3 regions of the Streptococcus sp. SCPM-O-B-23252 (M501) genome follow, and region 2 is predicted to be linked to each of the others. Evidence: predicted binding sites of a transcription regulator. Region 2 holds the regulator's gene; each other region holds the start of a gene.
What was found. Region 2 encodes Rex, which represses fermentation and respiration genes when NADH is low (regulators of the CRP and FNR family bind a similar motif). Its sites were predicted from a motif close to TTGTGAANTANTTCACAA; they were not measured.
Positions count from the first base shown of each region.

Region 1: the regulator Rex is predicted to act here: its motif matches at 2,033-2,050, upstream of AC3E6G_RS03295 ((S)-acetoin forming diacetyl reductase).
Region 3: the regulator Rex is predicted to act here: its motif matches at 1,731-1,748, upstream of AC3E6G_RS06625 (class II fructose-bisphosphate aldolase).

Region 1 is NZ_JBYQGS010000001.1:666,939-671,324, reverse strand. Features, by position in the region: gene AC3E6G_RS03305 (copper homeostasis protein CutC) at 1-258, opposite strand, end outside; gene AC3E6G_RS03300 (hypothetical protein) at 368-970, opposite strand; gene AC3E6G_RS03295 ((S)-acetoin forming diacetyl reductase) at 1,145-1,909, opposite strand; gene AC3E6G_RS03290 (MIP/aquaporin family protein) at 2,577-3,278, opposite strand; gene glpO (type 1 glycerol-3-phosphate oxidase) at 3,348-4,386, opposite strand, start outside.
Region 2 is NZ_JBYQGS010000001.1:871,338-875,723, forward strand. Features, by position in the region: gene AC3E6G_RS04235 (cysteine desulfurase family protein) at 1-224, shown strand, start outside; gene AC3E6G_RS04240 (DUF1831 domain-containing protein) at 214-561, shown strand; gene AC3E6G_RS04245 (DUF4649 family protein) at 561-797, shown strand; gene AC3E6G_RS04250 (redox-sensing transcriptional repressor Rex) at 890-1,534, shown strand; gene radC (RadC family protein) at 1,723-2,406, opposite strand; gene AC3E6G_RS04260 (porphobilinogen deaminase) at 2,467-2,745, opposite strand; gene AC3E6G_RS04265 (class A sortase) at 3,170-3,916, opposite strand; gene gyrA (DNA gyrase subunit A) at 3,925-4,386, opposite strand, start outside.
Region 3 is NZ_JBYQGS010000002.1:51,460-55,845, forward strand. Features, by position in the region: gene AC3E6G_RS06620 (DeoR/GlpR family DNA-binding transcription regulator) at 1-650, opposite strand, end outside; gene AC3E6G_RS06625 (class II fructose-bisphosphate aldolase) at 805-1,686, opposite strand; tRNA gene AC3E6G_RS06630 (tRNA-Leu) at 1,864-1,949, opposite strand; gene AC3E6G_RS06635 (B3/B4 domain-containing protein) at 2,113-2,808, opposite strand; gene rpoE (DNA-directed RNA polymerase subunit delta) at 2,922-3,500, opposite strand; gene tig (trigger factor) at 3,719-4,386, opposite strand, start outside.

The DNA of each region.
Region 1 (4,386 bases), 200 kb from region 2:
ACGGGCAATTTTCCAGTCTTCTAACATTATGTCTAGCTCTTGCTCAGAGTATACAAAATCTCCACCTCGTGGACGAATCATAACGATGACCTTTGCCTGATAATCTTTAGCAAGCTTCACAGCCTCTTTGATCACACCATAGCTTGGAGTCGTACCTCCAACCGCTAAGTTATCACATAATTCTACACGACGCGCTCCTGCTTGAAAAGCCTTCTCTAACAGTGTTATGTTCTCTGCACAAAATTCATATAACGGCATCCTAAATCTCCCTGTATTTGAAATCGTTTTCTTGTTCTACCTTACTCTTTTTTCATTTCTTTGTCAATTAGAAAAACCATCAGCCTCATCAGAAACCTATGGTTGATGCTTAATAGGAAATTGGAACAATAATCTGTAATACCATGTTCCCTTTTTCGACCTTCGCAGAATGGATTCGGTAGCCACTTGTCGGCATGGTCAATTGGATTTGATTCCCTATCATAGTAGCTCCTGTGCCCTCTTGGTTAACTTTTTCAGCAATCTTTGAAGCAACCAAGCTACGTGGAATCGGCAGATGTCCAAGACGGGCCCGTTCTAGGTTCAAGGTCAATTGTTGATCCGTCACACTAGCTGAAAAGTCCATGCTCACCATGGTTTCCACCGGTCCCAGTTCAATCGGAACCTGAACATTGATATACTCTCCATTCATAGCAACTGCTGTATTGAGGAGAGTTTCATCTGTCATTTCCCCTGCCATGGATTTAATAACTTGGCGCAATTGAGGAGAATTCAGTTGAAGCTCTGTTTGCAGGCCAGAAGCAGTCACGTCTGCTGTAGAGAAGCCTTCTTGAGCCAGATCTACCAGCGAAGTATTCACTGTTACATTTTTAAATTGCTCTTGAGTCGAAACCTTTGCTGGTATCAAGAAAACTGCTAAGACAATAACTAGGAGGAAGGTCAGTCCGATGAGTCGTTTGATCCATTTCCACATATGGTCACCTCTTTTCGTTTTGATGGATAGAAGAGAATTCACCTCTATCACTATTGATCTATTCTTTTTAAAATACGACTTCTATTCTACCCTAATTTTTCAAAAAAAGCGAACGAGAGGAATAAGGTGCACATAAGAAAAGAGGTGGAAAAAATCCCAACCCCTATTTGAATGTTAATGGAATTGCATCCCACCATCCACGATGATGGTTTGTCCTGTAATGTAGTTTGAATCAGGACCAGCAAGGAAGCTAACCGCTGCAGCGACATCTTCGGGTTCGGACAAACGTTTAAGGGTAATATCTTTAGCGAAAGTTTGCATACCCCATTCGTCATCTTTACCAGCGTTCTTACCAACTTCATGAGCGATATCATACATCATTGGAGTCTTAACGATACCAGGTGCATACGCATTGACAGTAATACCTGAATCAGCCAAGTCACGTGCCAAAGTTTGAGTGATACCACGAACTGCAAACTTAGTACCACCATAGACAGTCAAGTTAGGGTTACCTACAACACCTGCTTGTGAAGTTGCATTGATGATTTTTCCGCCATGGCCAAGCGCCTTGAATTGAGCTTGTGCAGCTTGAGCACCCCAGATGACACCACCAACGTTGATGGCAAAAGTGCGTTCAAATTGTTCTTCTGTAATCGTATCAAGTGGTGTAGTTGGAGCAACACCAGCGTTGTTAACGACAACATTTAAATCTCCGAAATGATCCACAACTTTTTGGAAAGCTGCAGCCACTTCAGCTTGTTTGGAGACATCAGCAACGACCGCAAAAGCATTCTCTGCTGATAACTCAGCTACTGCTTTTTCTGCTGTCTCAGCATTGTAGTCTAAGACTCCGACCTTGAAGCCATCTTGTACCAATCGTTTTGCAATCGCAAAACCGATCCCTTGACCTGCACCTGTGACAATAGCTACTTTAGACATATGATTCCTCCTTGGTATCCCCGATACCAGCAAACGTTCATAGAAGAACAGCAAAGGTTGACAGTCAGTTTTGGGTGAATCTATCATAAGTTCCTTCCAAAACTATGCTAACAGTATACTCCTTTGTGAAAAAAGTGTCAAACTCTAGCCTGTTATTTTCTAAAGTATTTTACAATCTATCTTATCTTTATTTAGTAATAGATTAACTGATTATAATAATTTTGAAAAGGGTTTTATATCTTGACAAAAACACTCCTATTGTCTATTGTTTTGGGCCTTATTTCATGCTACACTAATTATAAGACAATCAAATAATAAGGAGATCTAACAATGAAAGAATTCATGGATAAATTGAATAACCTACCTAAACCAGTTCAATACATTATTGCGATCATTATTTTCTTTATTGCGTTTTACATTTCTTATAGCTTGTTTTAAGTTAGAACGTACAAAGCTCTCTTTATCTGATACAGTATTTTAAAAGAGAGTGGGACAGAAATCGGTAATTCGTTAGAATTCGATTTCGTCGTCCCACCTCCTCACAGTTGAGTAGGGCTGTAAAAGCTGATGAAATCAGCGTGGTAGAGCCCACTCAACCACTGCGTCTTGCTCGATAATCCAAAGACAATTGAGAGGCTAGGACTTTTGTCCCAGCCTCTTTCATTTTTTAAAACATTTTAAAGACTGCTACTGCAAGTACTGCACCGATGATTGGACCAACTACTGGGATCCAAGCGTAACCCCAGTCACCATCTCCTTTGTTAGGAATAGGAAGGAGGCTGTGCATGATACGAGGTCCTAGGTCACGAGCTGGGTTGAGAGCGTAGCCTGTAGTTCCACCGAGAGACAAACCAATCCCTACAATCAAGGTACCAACGGCAAAAGTACCAAGTCCTGCTTGAAGGTCATAAAGACCAAGTGCAAAGATGGTCAATAGCAAAACAAAGGTTCCAAGGATTTCACTGATTAGATTGGAAGTAGTGTCTTTGATAGCTGGACCTGTACTGAAGGTTGCAAGGATATTTCCAGGATTTTCTTCTGCTAGGTAATGCGGTTTGAACTGTAACCAGACAAGGACTTGCCCCACCATGGCTCCAGCAAATTGAGCGATGATATAAGGAATCACAGATGCCCAAGCTAGTCCACCATTAAGAGCAACCCCAATCGTCACCGCTGGATTCAAATGTGCCGGACTTAACTTGCCAGAGATAAAGGCTGCCACTGCAACTGCAATCCCCCAACCAAGAGTAATGACGATCCAACCTGAGTTATGGCTCTTCGTTTTCGGAAGAACCACTCCTGCTACAACCCCATTTCCCAAAAGAATCAGGATTAAGGTCCCTAAAAATTCACCAAATAATTCTTTCATATGATTTATTTCTCCATTATAAAGAGGGGCCGGTCAGATATTCTTCTTTCCAACCCCTTTTTGTTTTTCTTAATTTTTTAATGCTGCCAAGTCATTGTTTTCCAAAGCGACTTGCAAGTCTTGACGGTAGCCAGCTTTTTCTTCTTCTGACCATTCATAGAAGCGTCCCATTTCATCCAAAACAGGTTCGACAATTGCATCTAAGCTATCTCGCATGAAGAGCATGTGGTTCGTCCGACGAAGAAGGAAGTCAACTGGGCTAAGTGCCAATTCATTGCGCATTGCATAGTGAAGTGATAAGGTATCTGCTAGGCTCAATCCAGGTGCTTGTTCCACGCTATGAGCAAGGGCGAAGACCTTAGGTGCATTAGAACCGTATAGGTTAGCTAGGTAGTGAGCTTCCTTGCTATCCAAGCCACGAGATACGCCAAGTTGAGCAAAGGCTTCGATTTCAGAATCCACGTTCGTTGGGTTAATTTCTCCACCTGATACTGGATAGGTCTTAGAGTTGATCAATTTGAACTGACGGTCAAATTCTTCCTTGAGAATGGTCAAGACACGCTCCATCGCTCCTTCAGCCATCTTGCGGTAGTCTGTAATCTTCCCACCAGCCAGGGTCAAAAGACCATTGTCATCGCGGTCTAAGCTTGATCCACGAGAAACAGCAGATGGATCCAAATGTTTTTCAGAAGTGCTGCCTTCCAAGTGGCTGATTGCTGATTCAACATCTTCACGCGATTTTTCTTTAGAAAGATAGCCTTCAACTGTTGCAATCAAAGCATTAAAGCTTTCATCACTGATAGTGCCGTTGTTTCCACCATTGTAGTCAGAAGCACTGTTTCCTGAGATCAACGGACGAAGACCAGCCCAGCTACTTTCGATATCATCGATGGTGATGTGAGCTTCTGGGAAGCGGTTATTCACGATTCCTAACAAGTAGTCGACATCTTCTTGAGTTACTGTTGGATGCTCTAAGTCGCCAGTGTAGTCCGTGTCAGTCGTTCCGAAGTAAGTTTTGTTTTCACGTGGCAAGACGAAGACCATCCGACCATCTCCAAGACCAGTATCAAAGTAGACTGGTTGAGAAACTTTGATCTTGCTTGAATCT
Region 2 (4,386 bases):
TACTGCTTCGTTTAGATATGGCAGGGATTTCAGTCTCAACTGGCTCTGCTTGTACTGCGGGGACTGTTCAACCAAGTCACGTCCTTGCAGCTTATTATGGTGAAGATTCCCCTCGCTTGAAGGAATCTATTCGCATTAGTTTATCCGAATTCAATACTTCTGATGAAGTCGATATTTTTATTACAAACATTCATAAAATTTTAGGAGAATTACATGGCATTTGAAACATCTGTCTCATTAACAAACTGTGATTACACATACGCAATCCACCCAAATATCAAGAAATATACCCTACGTGACAATACTTTTACACAAACAAAGGTTGGTAACTACGAATTAAATCGTTTATTAGAAGCTATTCCAAATAGCGGAGATGGCTTTAAGTTAAAGATTATCATCAATAAGGATTTAACAGGATTTAAAATTAACATTACTGACAAGTCAGGCCTTCGTTTGGTAAATATTTTTAAAAATCCAGAAAACAAAATTATCCAACAAAAATTCTACTTCCTCATGGACAGTTTAGTTGAACGTGAAATTTTTGAAAGGATTGAAAACTAATGACCAATGGTCCTGTAGTCCTCACCTATTTGGATGCATACCAAAAAGAACGTCAGGTTAGCTACGATAACATCGATCACTGTCTATTAGCCTTCTCAGGCTGTGTGACCATTCCAGATTCCTATCAGGTTGTTTCTGTTACCTACAAGGAGCATCCCTTACCTTTCACTGGAAAAATCGGTGACTTTTATCGCTATCTGATTCAGTTTGATCAGAGTTTAAGAAATTCCAATTAACAATGAAAACACCTTTTTGGTGTTTTTTTAGTATAAGATAGTTGCTTTTTTCACAAACTTTTTATACAATAGATTTGAAAGGTTGTGATATTGTGAAACAAGATAAGACTAATCCAATTCCTCGTGCTACTGCTAAACGACTCTCCTTGTATTACCGCATTTTCAAACGCTTTAATGCAGAGAAAATTGAGCGAGCAAATTCAAAACAAATCGCTGAAGCCATCGGGATTGATTCCGCAACTGTTCGTCGTGACTTCTCCTACTTTGGAGAGCTAGGACGACGTGGTTTTGGTTATGATGTCAAAAAGTTAATGAATTTCTTTGCTGATCTCTTGAATGATAACTCCATCACCAATGTTGCTATCGTCGGGATTGGAAATATGGGGAGTGCCCTTCTTCACTATCGCTTCCATGAGCGAAACAAAATGAAAATTGTCATGGCATTTGATACGGATGATCATAAGTTAGTCGGCACTAAAAGTAAAGATGGTATTCCGATTTACGGCATCTCCACACTAAAAGAAAAACTTGAGGGACAAGAGATTCAAACAGCCATTTTAACCGTTCCAAGTGTAAAATCTCAAGAAGTTGCAGATTTACTGGTTGAAGCTGGTATCAAGGGAATCCTTAGCTTTTCTCCAGTACACCTAACAGTTCCAAAAGATGTGGTAGTCCAATATGTCGATCTAACCAGTGAATTGCAAACCCTTCTCTACTTTATGCGCAAAAATTCATGATAAGCAAAGAGGCTGGGACAAAAGTCCTAGCCTCTCAATTGTCTTTGGATGATCGAGCAAGACGCAGTGGTTGAGTGGGATCTACTACGCTGATTTCATCAGCTTTTACAGCCCTACTCAACTGTGCGGAGGTGGGACGACGAAATCGAATTCTAACGAATTACCGATTTCTGTCCCACTCTCTTTTTTTATACCAATAAATCTGTTTCTTCCCGGTAGCTATAATAATCATCAGTTGAGACAATCAGATGGTCCAGGAAAACAATTCCTAGACAATTACAGGCTTCAATCATTTGTTGGGTGACACCATCATCATTTTTGCTGGGATGAATGATTCCAGAAGGGTGGTTGTGAACCAAGATTAAAGATGTCGCCATATGCTTGATGGCATAGTGCAAGATTTCTCTCGGTTCTGCAATACTACGATTAACTGTTCCGATAAAAATCACTTGCTGATGGATAATTTGATTTTGGGTATTCAGATACAGGGCCAGTAAATGCTCCTGTTTCTCATGGCCTATTTTTTGCTGCATCATTTTTGCCAGCTTCTGACTACTCATGATTTGTTCCGTTTCAATCACTTCAGAAGTCTGTATTCGTTTCCCTAATTCAATAGCAGCTAACAGCTCAATGGCTTTAACTTTCCCAATTCCTGGAACTTCCTGTAACTCCTGAAAACTCATACTAGCCAGTTCTTTTAAACTCTTTAGTGAGGCCAACAGGTCTTGAGCGATCTCGTAGACTGGTTTATTTTTGTTCCCCGTCCGTAATAAGATGGACAGCAATTCTTGATGACTGAGCTTATCGGGTCCTTCTGTTAGCAAGCGTTCTCTAGGTAAGAGACCTGATTCTTGAAATACAATATGATACATAAAAAACCTCCTCAATTAATAATTCGCAATTGAGGAGGAAAAAGGACGATTCTGTAAAAATTAAATTGGACAAACTACTTCTCTTAGGTTTTCAAGAATTCGAGTTTCTTCATTTGAGAAGTTAATTCTATAGCATTCTTGTACTTGTTCCAAAGACGCAAGGAATTGACGAATTTCATATCGAATTAAGTGTTCTTGATCATTAGGAAGGTTTTCAATGGTTTTGAAGACCTGTTCAACTTCGTAGATTCCCTTGGTAATAAGGCCTGTTTTGGGGAAATCATTGACCAGTAAGCCATAGAAGTTTCTTAACAAAGTATAGATATCTTCTGTGAGCATTCAGTTCCTCCAAACTTCTTTCTATCACTCTTCTATTATAAAATAGAAAGCATGCAAAAATATGTCAGTCAGGTAACATTTCATGACTATCCTCTTACAAGTTGGCAGAAAATTAACAGAAAAAAGAGGTCAAAGACCTCTTTACAGATTGAAAACAAAGTAATTAAAAAAACTTTCCTTAGGTGAGTACGGACGTCAGCGAACTTCGTAGAAGTTCCATGACTAATTATTGAGTCTAAGGTCTCAATAATTCCGAGTGCCTGAATTAACAGTGTTTCAGGCACTTTTCTCACAGCGGAAAGTCTTTCTTCTTCTTAAATGACTAAAAATAAAATTCATTTTTTGAAAATACTCCAGCTGTTTTATGTATAATAACAATTTGTCTACATTCAAAAAAGAGGTCAAAGACCTCTTTTTAAGTTGATTATAATTGCATTTGATTATAAGATTTTGTGAAAGCTTCCAGTATATCTTTTGGTGCTTTTGAGTAATCTACTGAAGTTTCCAAAGTACCTTTTACAATCGTACGATAAGTTGCTGCAGCATCCTCACAAGTCACTAAGGTGATTTCATTAACCCCTTCACGATCTGCAATGACATCGACCCGATCTGGTGTCACTGTCTCAACAGAATTGATGACATAGGTATACACCTTTTCCTTATCAGTGATATAGATTTTCATTCCAGCTTTGGCATGTTCTAACGGGGAAAAGAGCATTTCATTTGCCCCTGCCAAACCAAAGACATGGTGACTAGCCAAGGAGTAATTCCTTTCCCCCATAACCTGGTCCTCTTTCATGGTACCTGCCCCATAATAGAGTCCCACATTATCTAAGCCTTTAAAAATCGGAAGGTTCATCTTTAACTCAGGAATTGCTATCCCCCCAATAACAGGCAACTTCTGCGCCTGCCACTGGGCATTGATAACAGATTCTGTAGAAAGCGATTTGACTTCTTTAAAATCAAAGCTAGTCTTGGCATCTTTATTCTTATCTATGGTCTTTTTCGATACCTTGCTGACCTGGTACTGATTGGTATGCCACACCATGATCATGTTCCGAATCGGAGCATTAAAGATCAAGGCAATAGACAAAAGGATTAGTAAGGTAGCAAAGATATTAATCAAGCGATTGCGTAAGCTTGTTTTCTTCTTTTTTCTTCTTGAAGCCATTTTTTATCCTACCCTTCACTTTCAGTTTCAGTATCTGACTCATCTTTTTCGTCAGCTTGAACCGTTGTAAAGGTTACGATTTGGGCATCTTGATCCAGACGCATCACTTTCACACCCATGGTCGAACGTCCAGTTTGAGAAATATTGGCGACGCTGGTACGAATCATGACACCTGTATTGGTGATAATCATCAAATCCTCATCTCCTTTGACAGTCATGAGACCGGCTAGAGGACCATTTTTATCAGCCACATTAGCAGTTTTAATCCCTTTACCACCACGTCCTTTTGTTGGATACTCATCAGCACGCGTGCGTTTACCGTATCCCTTTTCAGTGATGATCAATACTTCATCTTGATCTGTAATCACGCTTGCACCGACCACTTGGTCGCCTGGGCGAAGGTTGACACCTCGTACCCCAGTTGCAGAACGCCCCATGTTCCGTACAACAGACTCTTTGAAGCGGACAGA
Region 3 (4,386 bases), on a different contig from region 2:
TCTTCCTTGCCAATCTTGGAGGAATCAATCAGTAGGTAAGCTTCAGAAGAACGTTCTAAGGCTAACTTTTGCGTATAGGCTTCTTCAAAAGAAGAGGTCAGAACGCGTCCATCCACAATGCCATTCCCACTAAAAAACATCTTGTGGAAGTACATTCTTTCCATGAGAGTGTTCGTTATCTCGCCGACAAAAGCTTGACTGGTTTCTCGAAGTTCCCCTCCTAAGAGGATTACCTTAAAGGTATCACTTTTCTTCTTTAACAACTCTTGGAAAATCGGCAGACAGTTGGTCACCACACGCAATTCCTTATTATTAATGGCTTCGGAAAGAACCTCAACAGAGGTCCCCGGCCCAAGGAAGATACTCTCACCTTCTTTTATCAGTTCGCTAGCTTTCTTCGCTACCTCACGCTTAGCCAGAATATTCTTGAGTAACTTCTCTTCATGGGGAAGCTCTCGTGAAGGGAGGAATTGGTTACTTTTGGCTCCATTTCGAACCCGAATAAGGAGCCCTTGCTTTTCCAATTCAATCAAATCCCGACGGACAGTCATATCCGACACCTGCATACTTTCCATGATGTCTTGAACATAAACGGTTCCAGCCTTATTGACCAGATTGATGATCTCATTCAGTCTTTCCTGTTTTTTCATTTCCTACCTACTTGCTTCGTTTTTGTTTATTATAACCTTAAACTGACAGAATCGCAATCATTTTTTGTTTGAAATAAACACTTTTCTAAATAAGAGAACCAAAAAAGGCTTATCCTTACGGATAAACCTCTGGTTAATAACGTTTCAAGCAAGATTAAGCTTTGTTTTCGCTACCAAATACGTCGATACGTTCTTCAACTGAAGCTGTGATTGCTTCGAATCCTGGTTTTAAGAATTTACGTGGGTCGAAGAGTTTCTTCTTGTCGTATTCTGCTTCGTTTGCATCGTATTCACGTACGAATTGACGAGTTGCGTTAGCGAATGCGATTTGGCACTCAGTGTTAACGTTAACTTTCGCAACACCAAGTTTGATAGCTTCTTGGATTTGCTCATCAGGGATACCTGAACCACCGTGCAATACGATTGGGAATCCTGGAAGAGCTTCTGTCAATTTCTTCAAGTGATCAAGGTCAAGACCTTCCCAGTTTGCTGGGTATGGACCGTGGATGTTACCAATACCTGCAGCCAAGAAGTCGATTCCTGTAGCAACCATTGCTTTAGCATCTTCGATTGGTGCCAATTCACCTTTACCAACGATACCGTCTTCTTCACCACCGATTGTACCAACTTCAGCTTCAACTGAGATACCTTTAGCGTGAGCTTTTTCTACAACTTCTTTCGCCAATTTAAGGTTTTCTTCAACTGGAAGGTGTGATCCGTCGAACATGATTGAAGTATAACCAACTTCGATACACTCAAGAGCATCTTCATAGTGACCATGGTCCAAGTGGATTGCAACTGGTACAGTGATACCCATTGCTTCAACAAGGTTAGCGATCATGTTGCGAGCTACTTTGTAACCACCCATGTATTTAGCAGCACCCATAGAAGTTTGGATCAAAACTGGAGCTTTTTTAGCTTCTGCTGCACGCAAGATAGCTTGAGTCCACTCAAGGTTGTTTGTGTTAAATCCACCAACTGCGTAACCATTGTCACGAGCTGCTTGGACAAATTTTTCTGCTGAAACGATTGCCATTAGTTGTAGGCCTCCTCTTATTTTTTGTGGTTAAACCACTTACATTGTTTATTTTATCACTTTTTCATTGAAAATGCTAGCTTTTCCTGAACCTTTAAAGCGTTTTCTTCTCTTTCAAGCATTCTTTCTGCTAAATGAACAAGAAAAAAGACAGCCGAAGCTGCCTTTATCATCCGATGCGGAGAGAGGGACTTGAACCCTCACGACCTAAAGCGGTCACAGGATCCTTAGTCCTGCGCGTCTGCCAATTCCGCCATCCCCGCGATTGAGTACCTTACTAGTATATCAATCTTATACTTTCTTGTCAAGATTTTTTTCAAACTTTTTTCAAACTTTGAACTTTATTACAGGGCCAGAAGAGCATTGGCTCCTTCACTTCACTCGCCTGTTCAGATGTTGACAAATCTTCTTTACTGAAGGGCTTCTTTATGGGACTGGAATTGTCTCACTGGGGGTAACCAGATATTTTTCAAATTCTAAATCGGGCATGCAAGAGGACAAATCTTCTCTAATCCGCTCCAGTGCTTCCAAGCGCATCTCTACAGAGGTCGCTCTGTTTCCCTGGATGATAAAGAGGGCATTGCGGGTAGTCTCCTCCATCTTATAGCGCTCACCATCTCTCACATCTAGCCAGGCCATAATACCCTCTTGATCTCGGTAGACCGGATCGGTTTCACTAACATGCTTTTCTGTTGATAAGATGGGCAAAAAGGTATCCTCTCTTTGACTAATCGTAAACTCGATTGGTCCCTGGATTTTATCCAGATCATGCCCTCCAATGGCTAAAAAGGAACGGATACATTCAACATTATAGATATCAATCACACTATTGATCGTCGGAAGGAAGCCTCGACTTTGGATATTCTTAACCAAAGCAAGAATAGTCGGCGGGTTCTTCTTGACACTACGCCCCACTTCCTTCAACAAATCCATATAGCCTTGTACAACTGCCTCCTCTTTCACCGAGCTGAGATCACAATTTAAGGCCCAGGCTTCCATCTCCTTCTTTTTAGCTAGAAAAGTTGCAGACAAGGGAGCTTGTGGATCCACCTGTTTGGCCACTCCTATTACAACTGTCTCAATCCCCAAATCCACCAAACTTTGATCAAGTATCCAGTCCATATGCCCTTCCTCCTTCTGCGCTACGTCAGGCTTACACTCTTATTATACTCCTCCTTGAAGCCTCCTTCAAGCAAAAAAAAAAAAACAAGGAACGAATTCCTTGTTTTTTTGGATTATTCTTCTTCGTCGTAAGACTCTTCTTCGTCTTCTTCGTCACTTAACTCAACTTCTTCATCCAACTCGTCTGGTGAGATTTCATTGATTTCAGCGTCATAGGCTTCCACTTCATCCTTCTCATCTTCTGGGTTTTCATCATCGTAAGTAAGCGCTGGATCTGCTTCGTAGACATCTTCGTCTTCTGGATCATCCGCATTGTAATCGATCGCATCTTCGTCTCCATCCATAAAGGCGTTGACACGTTTTTTCTTACGTTTCTTAGGCTCTTCGTCTTCATCTGTTTCTTCAAGAGCGATGATTTCTTCATCTACTTCATCGATCGCATACCATGAGCGAAGTCCCCATTTGTTGTCTCCTAGTGGGATAAAGCTTCCATCCACATTTAATTCTGTATAGAACAATGGAAGAGCTTCACGAATTTCACTGTTTGATTTTTCGAGGTAGTTTTGAATTTCATTGACCAGGTCATTGAAATACATTTCATGATCACGGCCACGTGACTCTAAGATCGCACGGGCTACTTCAATCATTGAAAGTTCACTTTTTTCTTGTCCAGCAAATACTTCTAATTCCAAGGTAGATCTCCTTCATTTTTATCTCAAGGCAACACTCTTTTTCATTAAAAAAGAGGATACCCCTAGAATACATCATTTATCGTTACACTCTATTGTACGATAATTTTCCCCTTTCGTCAAAGGAAAATTCCGTGCCAATAAGAAGAGAAAAGCCGGGACACATGGCCTCAGCTTTTCTTCTTATGACTTGTTTCCATCAAGATGGAAGATCGTCTTTTTTATTTTACTTTTGCAGTGCTTGTGATCACTTCAACAGCTTTCTTCACAGCGATGTCGTGTTTCAACATTTCTGGTGAAAGCAAGCTACGAACTTGTTCAACTGGCATGTTGTAGTCTGCCGCCAATTGTTCGATTTCTGCAGTTACTTCTTCGTCAGTTGCTTCGAAGCCTTCTGCTTTAGCAACTGCTTCTACGACAAGGTTTGTCTTAGTACGTGCTGCTGCATCTGCTTCATATTGTTTGTGAAGATCTTCTTGAGTTGTACCAGTGATTTGGAAATACATGTCTGGAGAGATTCCTTGACGTTGCATGTTTCCAAGGAATTCATTTACAGCACGGTGTACTTCTTCGTGGATCATTTCTTCTGGAAGGTCAACGATTTCTGCATTTTCTACTGCAAGGTCAATCGCTGCTGACTCAACTGCATCTTTGTATGCTTCTTCTTTCGCTTCAGCCAACTCTTTGCGGTATTTTTCTTTCAATTCAGCAAGAGTTTCAACTTCTTCATCGATGTCTTTTGCCAATTCATCATCAAGAGCTGGTACTTCTTTTGCTTTTACCTCGTGGATGGTTGTCACGAATTTTGCTTCTTTACCTGCAAGGTCAGTTGCTTGGTAGTTTTCTGGGAAAGTTACGATGACATCAACTGTTTCACCAGCTGAGTGTC